Regions from separate parts of the Arthrobacter sp. 05N33_2 genome, predicted to be linked through region 1. Evidence: riboswitches for the same ligand, from Rfam matches in the RefSeq annotation. Region 1 holds a riboswitch; each other region holds the start of a gene.
The links. A riboswitch is a leader RNA that binds a small molecule or an ion and turns the genes downstream of it on or off. The one in region 1 is predicted to bind S-adenosylmethionine.
Positions count from the first base shown of each region.

Region 1 (2,190 bases):
GAGCCGGGCATCGCGGACCGCGCCGCCGCCGGCCAGGTGCGGGGTGCCGGCGTCGAGCCAGTCCGTCCGCCCCACCAGCACGCCGGCGCCGAACGGGGCGTACAGCTTGTGCCCCGAGAAGGCGAGGTAATCGACGTCGTCCGCGGCGATATTGATCCGCCGGTGCGGGGCGAGCTGCGCGGCGTCGACAACGATCCTGGCGCCGTATTCGTGCGCCAGTGCGGCCAGGGTCCGGATCGGGAGGATCTCTCCGGTGACGTTGGAGGCGCCGGTGACGGCCAACAGGCTGACGCCGCCGCGGGCGAGTTCGTCGCGCAGGCGGTCCACGGTGGCCGCGAGGGTGGCGGCGGCCACGACGCTGCGGTGCGGGACATTCTGCCAGGGCAGGAGGTTGGCGTGGTGTTCGATGTCGAGGTAGAGGACCTCGCCCGCGGGCCGCCCGTCGCGCAGCGGCAGGCAGCCGGCCAGCAGGTTCAGGGAATCGGTGGTGTTGCGCGTGAAGATCACGGAATCGCCGGGCCGGCCGCCCACGAAGTCCCGCACGATGTCCCGGGCGTTCTCGTAGACGGAGGTGCTGATCTGCGATGCGTAGCCGGCCCCGCGGTGCACGCTTGCGTAGTACGGCAGGATTTCGTTCAGGTAGGCCGAGACCACGGACAGGGCCGGGGCGGAGGCGCCGTAGTCGAGGTTGGCGTAGCGCGCGTGGCCGCCGGTGATCAGCGGGGCCTGGATTTCGGCCCCGGTGACGGCTGCCAGCGGGCGGGCCGCGAGGGCAAGCCGTGCATGGAATTCAGGGGCAACGGGGAAAATGGCAGTTGTCATGGGACCTCACTCGAACAGGACCCCACACCGTGGGAATCCGCGCTTGCCGGGTCCGTTCCGGACCGGCCAGGTCGTCACCCGGGGCACCCCACCGCGACTGGAGGGTTGCCGGCCAGCAAACCGGGGTTTAGCGCTGGCACTCGTGACCTGCATCGAGCGTAGGACATCGGCGCAGCCGGGGAAAAGGCGGCCGCCGATTGTGAAGCGGATTATTACGGGCGCGGATCAGTTGTTCGGGTGGGCCTGAAAGAGGTCGTCGAGTCCGGGGTTGAGCCGCTTGAGCACTTCCGAGTGCAGGATCGAATTGGTGGCCAGGGCGTTGCCGCCGAAGGGGCCGTCCTCGCCTTCGAGCGAGGTGAAGCGGCCGCYGGCCTCGGTCACGATGGGCACCAGGGCGGCCATGTCATAGAGGTTCAGCTCGGGTTCGCAGGCGATGTCCACGGCGCCCTCGGCCACGAGGCAGTACGACCAGAAGTCACCGTAGGCGCGGGTCCGCCACACTTCCTCGGTCAGGCCCAGGAACTCGTCCAGGTTCCCGCGTTCCTTCCAGCCGCCAAGGCTGGAGTAGGACAGCGAGGCGTCCTCTAGATTGGAGACGTTGGATACCTTCAACCGTGTGGCGGCGGCGAGCGAGCGGCCCGTGTAGGCGCCCGCACCCTTGGCGGCCCACCAGCGCTTGCCCAGTGCCGGCGCGCTGACGACGCCGACCACCGGCTCGCCYTCRTCGACGAGGGCGATCAGCGTGGCCCAGACCGGGACGCCACGGACAAAGTTCTTCGTGCCGTCGATCGGGTCGATAATCCACCGGCGGGAACCGTGGCCCGAGCTGCCGAACTCTTCGCCCAGGACCGCGTCACGCGGACGTGACCGGGAGAGCTGGCCGCGGATGGCCTCTTCCGCGGACTTGTCGGCATCGGTGACGGGTGTGAGGTCGGGCTTCGTCTCGATCCGAAGGTCGAGCGCCTTGAAGCGGCTCATGGTCTGGGAATCGACCGAATCTGCCAGTACATGGGCAAGGCGCAGGTCATCGTTGTAGCTCGAAGCGGGTTGACTCATGGTTCCAAACTACCGTCAAACCGGGCCGCCGGGCGGGAGGCCGCGGCACGGCGCCGCCGCCCCGTTGCCGGTCCGGCTAGGAGACGGTGCCCAGTTCCTTGGTTTCCTGCGCTTCCATCCGCGGGTCCGTGCCCAGCAGCCGGCGCAGGGACGCGAGCCTGGCCGGTCCCGAGGGCCCCGCGTGCCCGGCCGCAACCCACTTGTCTACGCCGCAGTTGACGGCGGTGGAGTCATGCTTGCAGCCGCGTTCGCAATCATCGGTGCCGGGTTCCAGGTCCGGGAAGGAACGCAGGATCCGGTCCGGGTCCACGT
Region 1 covers NZ_JBFTNJ010000035.1:8,520-10,709, forward strand. Annotated here, with positions in the region: gene AC1DHX_RS13840 (aminotransferase class V-fold PLP-dependent enzyme) at 1-822, opposite strand, end outside; SAM riboswitch class IV at 857-970, opposite strand; gene hisN (histidinol-phosphatase) at 1,048-1,878, opposite strand; gene rsgA (ribosome small subunit-dependent GTPase A) at 1,955-2,190, opposite strand, start outside.

Region 2 (2,190 bases), on a different contig from region 1:
GATGGGCGTCGTCTTCGCGCTGGTCTACACGCGGACCAAACGGGTGATGCCGCTGGTGATCGCCCACGCCATCCTGGACACCGTGGCGTTCGTGGGGTTCAGCCTGTTCGGCAAGGCAGTGGGCCTGGGCTGAGTTCCCCGCAAAGCAAGGCGGGGTCCCTTCGGGCCCATCCGGAGCCCCCGGACGGGCGCGAAGTGGCCTCGCGTTGCTATTAGGAGCAGGCCTTAAATGATCTCGGCCGCCGTCTCCTAGGTGACATCGTTGGCACCTAAGAGATGGCGGCCGAAGCGTGGGGCAGGTGGAGCGTTAGATCGTGACCGCTCCGGAGGCGGTCTCGAAGGTGACAGAGAGGATGCCGGGAGTACCGTGCGGCGCGATCCAGTTCACGGCGACGTCTTCCAGCGGCTTTTCAACCGGTTCGCCCAGCCACTCCGTGACGCGCTCGGCCGAACCGGCAATGGTCAGTGCGGACATCTTGACATCGCTCGCGTAGGCGTTGGACGGGTGCAACTCCGGGTCGCCCTCCCACTTGAGCATGTATGGCACCTGGGGGTCGGCGATGAGCCCCAGGATGCCGATCTGCTTCCAGACCAGTTCGCGGCCGTCGGGAAACTTCCGGTTGCCGTTGACGGCGGCGCGGCCGAGCCGCTCCTCGAACGGGGCCAGGTCGTCAACCTCGACGCACCAGCCCATCCAGCCGCCGCCGGCCTCGGAGCGTGCCCGGACGGCCTGGCCGAACGGGGCCTTGTCGGAGGCCGGGTGGTTCAGGACCTCCACGACTTCCAGGTACTTGTGTCCCGCGAGCGGGATAATCATGTTGCGTGTCCCGAAACGGGGGTGCACTCCACCCTTCACGGCTTCAACGCCGAGGGCAGACGCAATACGTTCAGTGGTGGCTGCCAAGCCATCGTGTTCACAGGCGTAAGAGACGTGATCCATGCGCATGCCATCATCTTGGCACTTTGTGATGGACCTCTCAGCTTAGGCTCCCCTAACCGTCATGGGACGTCCTGGGGCGCGGAACGCGGCGCCCCRGATGCTCCGTCACGGCGGCCGTCTTCATCTTCGTCACAAAGCTATCCAGGGCTCCGCCGCCATTCCTACACTGAAGTCAGGTCATGAGTGCCAGCGCACAGCCCCGGCTTGCTGGCCGGCAACCCTCGTATCGCGGTGGGGTGCCCCGGGTGAAGACCTGGCCGTCCGGCGCCCGCCGGAGGGCAAGCGCGGCGCCTGTTCCGGTTCGGGCCGAAAGCCCCGGCCGGTGCTGTGCCCAGTGACTCGAGGAGCACCAATGTCCAACGCCTGGTCCTTTGAAACCCGCCAGATCCACGCCGGCCAGGAGCCGGACAGCGCCACCGGCGCGCGTTCCCTGCCTATCTACCAGACGACGTCGTTCGTGTTCCCCAGCGCCGAAAGCGCCGCGAACCGCTTTGCGCTCGCCGAGCTCGCGCCCATCTACACCCGGATCGGCAACCCGACCCAGGATGCCGTCGAACAGCGCGTCGCCAGCCTGGAAGGCGGTCTCGCGGCGCTGCTGCTCAGCTCCGGCCAGGCCGCCGAGACGTTCGCCATCCTCAATATCGCCGAGGCCGGGGACCATGTGGTGGCCAGCCCCAGCCTCTATGGCGGAACCTACAACCTGCTCGCGCACACGCTGAAGAAGTTCGGCATCTCCGTGACCTTCGTGGCGGACCCGGACAACCTGGACCAGTGGCGGGACGCCGTCCAGCCCAACACCAAGCTGTTCTTCGGCGAAGTGGTCTCCAACCCCCGCCAGGACGTCCTGGACATCGAGGGCGTCTCCCGGGTGGCGCACGAGGCCGGCGTGCCGCTGGTTGTCGACAACACGCTCTCCACCCCCTACCTGATCCGGCCGATCGAGTGGGGCGCGGACATCGTGGTSCATTCSGCCACCAAGTACCTYGGCGGGCACGGMKCYGCSATCGCCGGCGTSATCGTGGACTCCGGCAACTTCGAYTTCGGGAAGGACCCKGAGCGGTTCCCCRRCTTCAACACYCCCGACCCCAACTACAACGGCCTGGTCTACGCCCGCGACCTCGGAGCGGGCGGCGCGCTGGGCGCGAATCTCTCCTACATCCTCAAGGCCCGGGTCCAGCTCCTGCGCGACCTCGGCTCCGCGGTGTCCCCGTTCAACGCCTTCCTCATCGCCCAGGGCATCGAAACGCTGA
Region 2 covers NZ_JBFTNJ010000024.1:520-2,709, forward strand. Annotated here, with positions in the region: partial or broken gene AC1DHX_RS11765 (CPBP family intramembrane glutamic endopeptidase) at 1-133, shown strand, start outside; gene AC1DHX_RS11770 (VOC family protein) at 308-946, opposite strand; SAM riboswitch class IV at 1,116-1,231, shown strand; gene AC1DHX_RS11775 (bifunctional o-acetylhomoserine/o-acetylserine sulfhydrylase) at 1,293-2,190, shown strand, end outside.
Region 2: another riboswitch for S-adenosylmethionine. It lies ahead of AC1DHX_RS11775 (bifunctional o-acetylhomoserine/o-acetylserine sulfhydrylase); the one in region 1 lies ahead of AC1DHX_RS13840 (aminotransferase class V-fold PLP-dependent enzyme).

Region 3 (2,190 bases), on a different contig from region 1:
AGGTGGTGAACAGGTGGTCGTTGGCGAGGGCCACCGCGGCGGGGTCGGCCACGATGATCCGCACGTCCTGGGCGAATCCGGCGCGGGCCGCGGCCAGGACCGGGAGTTCCACGGTGAGGGTCGGAATGATGACGTTGATGGCTTCGCGGTCCACCACCCGGCGCAGGTCCAGGACCATGTCCGGGTTCGTCGCCGGCAGGAGCCTGACCGCGGCGGCGGGAGCCTCCCCGGCCTGGCGGGTGTCGGCACGGGCGTCGGAGCCGAGGTACGGGAGGCCCCGGGCTTCGAGCTGGGCCGCGACGGCCCGTCCGGCGGCGCTTGTAATCCCGGTAACGAGTATGCGCGGGCCCACGATTGCTCCATTCCGCCGTCACCGGCCGGACCGCGGCTGCGGCTCCGACCGTTCCAGCCACCGATTCCCAGACAGCTTGTTGATGGACAGACGGGTCGATTCCGGGACTGCTTGATTCACACATTGCTCGAATCACCTGCAGCTCCGGCCGACTCGTCGGACCTAATCCCCCCAGTAAACGGCGAAACGTCCCGGCAGACACGAGTGGGCTGTACCCGAAACTGGAGCCCGCCACTACTCGCCCGGGCCGCGGTCCGGTTACGGAACATGACGACGGCGGCGGTGCGGGCCGGCGTCGCAGGTGTTACGTTTTTGGGGAGTAATGAGAACCGGTGCCAAGCCCTGACTGGCCGGTCGGCAACCCTCCCTTTCGCGGCGGGGTGCCTCAGGTGAATACTCGGCAATCGAGAATTCGAGCTGCAAGCGTGAAAGAGGAGATCCGTCGTGACCGACACGTCAATACCCACAACAGCCGCACCCGGCACAGCACCCGGTACCGCACCCGGGGGCGAGGAGAGGCTGGCCTACCGCCTGTTCACCGGGGCGGATGACCGCGCCTTTTGCGAGCGGGTGTCAGCCGCCCTGGCCGAGGGCTACGTGCTGCATGGAAGCCCCGCCGCCAGCTTCAACGGAAGCACCGTGATCGTGGCGCAGGCGCTGGTCCTGCCGGCCGCGATTGCCAGTGCGGACGCCGCCGTGGCCAATGCGGTTGATGAGCTCGACGCCGACGAATTTGGCGCCGACGGGGCCTTCGCGGGCCACGCATGAGCTACGCCGGAGACCTCAGCCCGCAGGAGGCGTGGGCCAAGCTGGAGGCCGGAGCCATCCTGGTGGATGTCCGGACCGAGGGCGAATGGGCCCACATCGGCATCCCGGACACCGCGGCCGCGGGCGAGAGCCGCAACGATCCGCTCTTCATCCAGTGGAACCTCGCCGGCGGCACGCCGAACCCGCACTTCGTGGAACAGCTAAGGCAGCAGGCGCCGGAGGACACCGCCGTCGAACTGGTGTTCCTTTGCCGTTCCGGGGCCCGGTCGATCGCGGCCGCGACGGCCGCGACGGCCGCCGGCTACACCTCGTACAACGTCCTTGAGGGCTTCGAAGGCGAGACCGACCGCTTTGGCGAACGCACCGTCAATGGCTGGAAGAACCGCGGCCTGCCCACCAACCTCGGAAAGATCTAAGTGACTTTCAATCCCGACGCCGCCGGCTGGGCGGCCGACACCCAGGCCGTCCGTGGCGGCCTTGACCGCACCGGCTTCCAGGAAACCACCGAGCCGATCTTCCTCAACTCAGGATTCGTCTACGAGTCCGCGGCTGCCGCCGAGCGCGCCTTCACCGGTGAGGACGAGCGCTTCGTCTACTCCCGCTACGGCAACCCCTCCGTCGCCACCTTCCAGGAGCGGCTCCGGCTGCTCGAGGGAACGGAGGCGTGTTTCGCGACGGCGTCCGGCATGTCCGCCGTCTTCACCGCCCTGGGCGCGCTGTTGGCGGCCGGCGACCGGGTGGTCGCGGCCCGCTCGCTGTTCGGCTCGTGCTTCGTGATCCTCAACGAAATCCTGCCGCGCTGGGGTGTCGAGACGGTCTTCGTGGACGGCCCGGACCTGGAGCAGTGGAAATCCGCGCTGTCCGAGCCGACCACGGCGGTGTTCTTCGAGTCGCCGTCGAACCCGATGCAGGAAATCGTGGACATCGCCGCCGTGAGCAAACTGGCGCACGCGGCCGGCGCCACGGTGGTGGTTGACAACGTCTTCGCCACCCCGCTGCTCCAGCGCTGCGGCGACCTCGGCGCGGACGTGGTGGTCTACTCCGGCACCAAGCACATCGACGGCCAGGGC
Region 3 covers NZ_JBFTNJ010000004.1:120,864-123,053, forward strand. Annotated here, with positions in the region: gene AC1DHX_RS04930 (ATP-grasp domain-containing protein) at 1-352, opposite strand, end outside; SAM riboswitch class IV at 671-784, shown strand; gene AC1DHX_RS04935 (DUF1737 domain-containing protein) at 812-1,120, shown strand; gene AC1DHX_RS04940 (rhodanese-like domain-containing protein) at 1,117-1,536, shown strand; gene AC1DHX_RS04945 (O-succinylhomoserine sulfhydrylase) at 1,537-2,190, shown strand, end outside.
Region 3: another riboswitch for S-adenosylmethionine. It lies ahead of AC1DHX_RS04935 (DUF1737 domain-containing protein); the one in region 1 lies ahead of AC1DHX_RS13840 (aminotransferase class V-fold PLP-dependent enzyme).

Region 4 (2,190 bases), on a different contig from region 1:
GTCGCGTCCGAAGTGGTTTGGGGGAATGCCTCGGACGCAGTCCGGGCAAAGGTGGGCAGGGCGGAAGAATTCTCAGGGGTCATTGCTGCACTCCATCGGTCCTGGCAGTAGCACCCTTGGTTGCTCCGGCTCCCTCGAATTTCACCGAAGGAGGGCGGAGCGGTGGCGTGGGAATGGTCGTCCCACGTCACCGGGGGGTTGCTGCGGCGTCATCGATCCAGGTCTCTCGGCCGCTCGGGATGGTCACTACCTACTAGAACTTCAGATGCACGATTCCGCAAAATCGGCGTCCGGGAGCGCCGTAATATTCGTTCACCCGGCGTGGGTCCTGCCCAAATCATTCATTTATTCGGCAATTGCCCGGAAAGGTCGCAGGAGTAAGGTTGATGCATGGCCCATGTTAACGATCCGGCAGTCATTGACCGCCTCATGCGAACCAAAGGCACGTGGGCGGTGGTCGGCCTCACCACCAACGAATGGCGCTCGGCGTATGAGGTCTCCCTCTATGTCCGGGACCGGATGGGCATGACCATCATTCCGGTCAACCTTCCGGGCGACGACGTCCACGGCGAGAAGGGGTACCGTTCCCTGTCTGACATCCCGGCGGAGAAGCACCCGATCGACGTCGTGGACTGCTTCGTCAACTCCCACAGGGTGGGCGCAGTCATAGACGAGGCCATCGCAGTAGGCGCCAAGGCCGTCTGGCTGCAGCTGGGCGTCTTCGACGACGCCGCGACGGACCGGGCCAAGGCCGCCGGGCTGGACGTCGTCGTGAACGCGTGCCCCGCCCGCGAAGGCTGGCGCGTGGGCATCTAACGGCCCGGGAATGACGATCAACAGATCGGGAAGAGTCGGTTACAAAATGTGACCGGCTTTTTCTGTATCCGGCCTCCTGCCGTGTGAGATGGACTCGTAACCATCCCGAGCGGCTGAGAGATCTGGCTCCGTGACGCCGCAGCAACCCCCTCCTTTGAGGACGGTGCTACCGCCAGGACCGATGGAGAACCACTGTGTTCTGAGGCTCCCCGGCTTCGCTCAGCGCTGCCCGGAAGCCCGGACCCAGGGCTTTCCTCGGGCGAGCCCGGAGGAAATCATGAACACGCAGACAGCGGCAGCGCCGCGGCCCCGAGCAGGTGGGGGCCTGTGATCGAGATCCAGAACGTCAGCACGTCATTCGCTTCGGCCGCGGGACCTTTCACGGCCGTCGATGACGTCAGCCTGCACATCAGGCGGGGCACCATCCAGGGCATCATCGGGTTCTCCGGCGCCGGCAAATCCACGCTGCTGCGCAACATCAACCTCCTCGAGCGCCCGACGTCGGGCCGCGTCCTGGTGGACGGCGTCGACCTGGTGACCCTGTCCGACGCCGAGCTCCGGACCAAGCGGCATGACATCGGCATGATTTTCCAGCACTTCAATCTCCTCAACAACCTCACAGCCCAGGAAAATGTGGAGCTGTCCCTGAAGTTCGCCGGCGTCGGGAAGGCGGAACGCCGGCGGCGGGCCGCCGAAACCCTGGAAATCGTGGACCTCGCCGACAAAGCGGGAACGTATCCGGCCAAACTCTCCGGGGGCCAGAAACAGCGGGTGGCGATCGCCCGCGCCCTTGCCACCGGGCCCAAAGTGCTGCTCTGTGACGAGCCGACGTCGGCCGTGGATCCCCGGACGACGTCATCGGTCCTGCAATACCTGGCCGACGTCAACGCCGAATTCGGCATCACAATCGTGGTGGTCACCCACGAGATGAATGTCATCAAGGCCATCGCGGACAACGTCGCGGTCATGGAAGAAGGCCGGGTGGTGGAGCAGCTCGACCTCGCCGAACTCCAGCGCCCCGGTTTCCACCCGGCGACGTCGATCGGCCGCTACCTGGTCTCCGATGAGATCCAGCTGGACCGCTCCGGGAGGGGCACCCACACCACAGCCGCGTCGGAGGGCCTGATCAATGTTTGACCGCATCCTGGAAGTCCTGCCCGAAATCGGCGTCGCCATGGGACAGACCCTCACCATGCTGCTGGTGGCCATCCCGCTGGCGGTGCTGCTCGGGACACCGCTGGGTGTCCTGCTCTACACCATCGGTCCCAACGGGCTCAAGCACAGGCCAAAGCTGCACCGGGTCCTGGACGGGCTGGTCAACCTGCTCCGCTCGTTCCCGTTCCTGATCCTGCTGATCGCGATCATTCCCGTGAC
Region 4 covers NZ_JBFTNJ010000002.1:46,040-48,229, forward strand. Annotated here, with positions in the region: gene acs (acetate--CoA ligase) at 1-83, opposite strand, end outside; gene AC1DHX_RS03095 (CoA-binding protein) at 391-816, shown strand; SAM riboswitch class I at 914-1,004, shown strand; gene AC1DHX_RS03100 (methionine ABC transporter ATP-binding protein) at 1,144-1,953, shown strand; gene AC1DHX_RS03105 (methionine ABC transporter permease) at 1,946-2,190, shown strand, end outside.
Region 4: another riboswitch for S-adenosylmethionine. It lies ahead of AC1DHX_RS03100 (methionine ABC transporter ATP-binding protein); the one in region 1 lies ahead of AC1DHX_RS13840 (aminotransferase class V-fold PLP-dependent enzyme).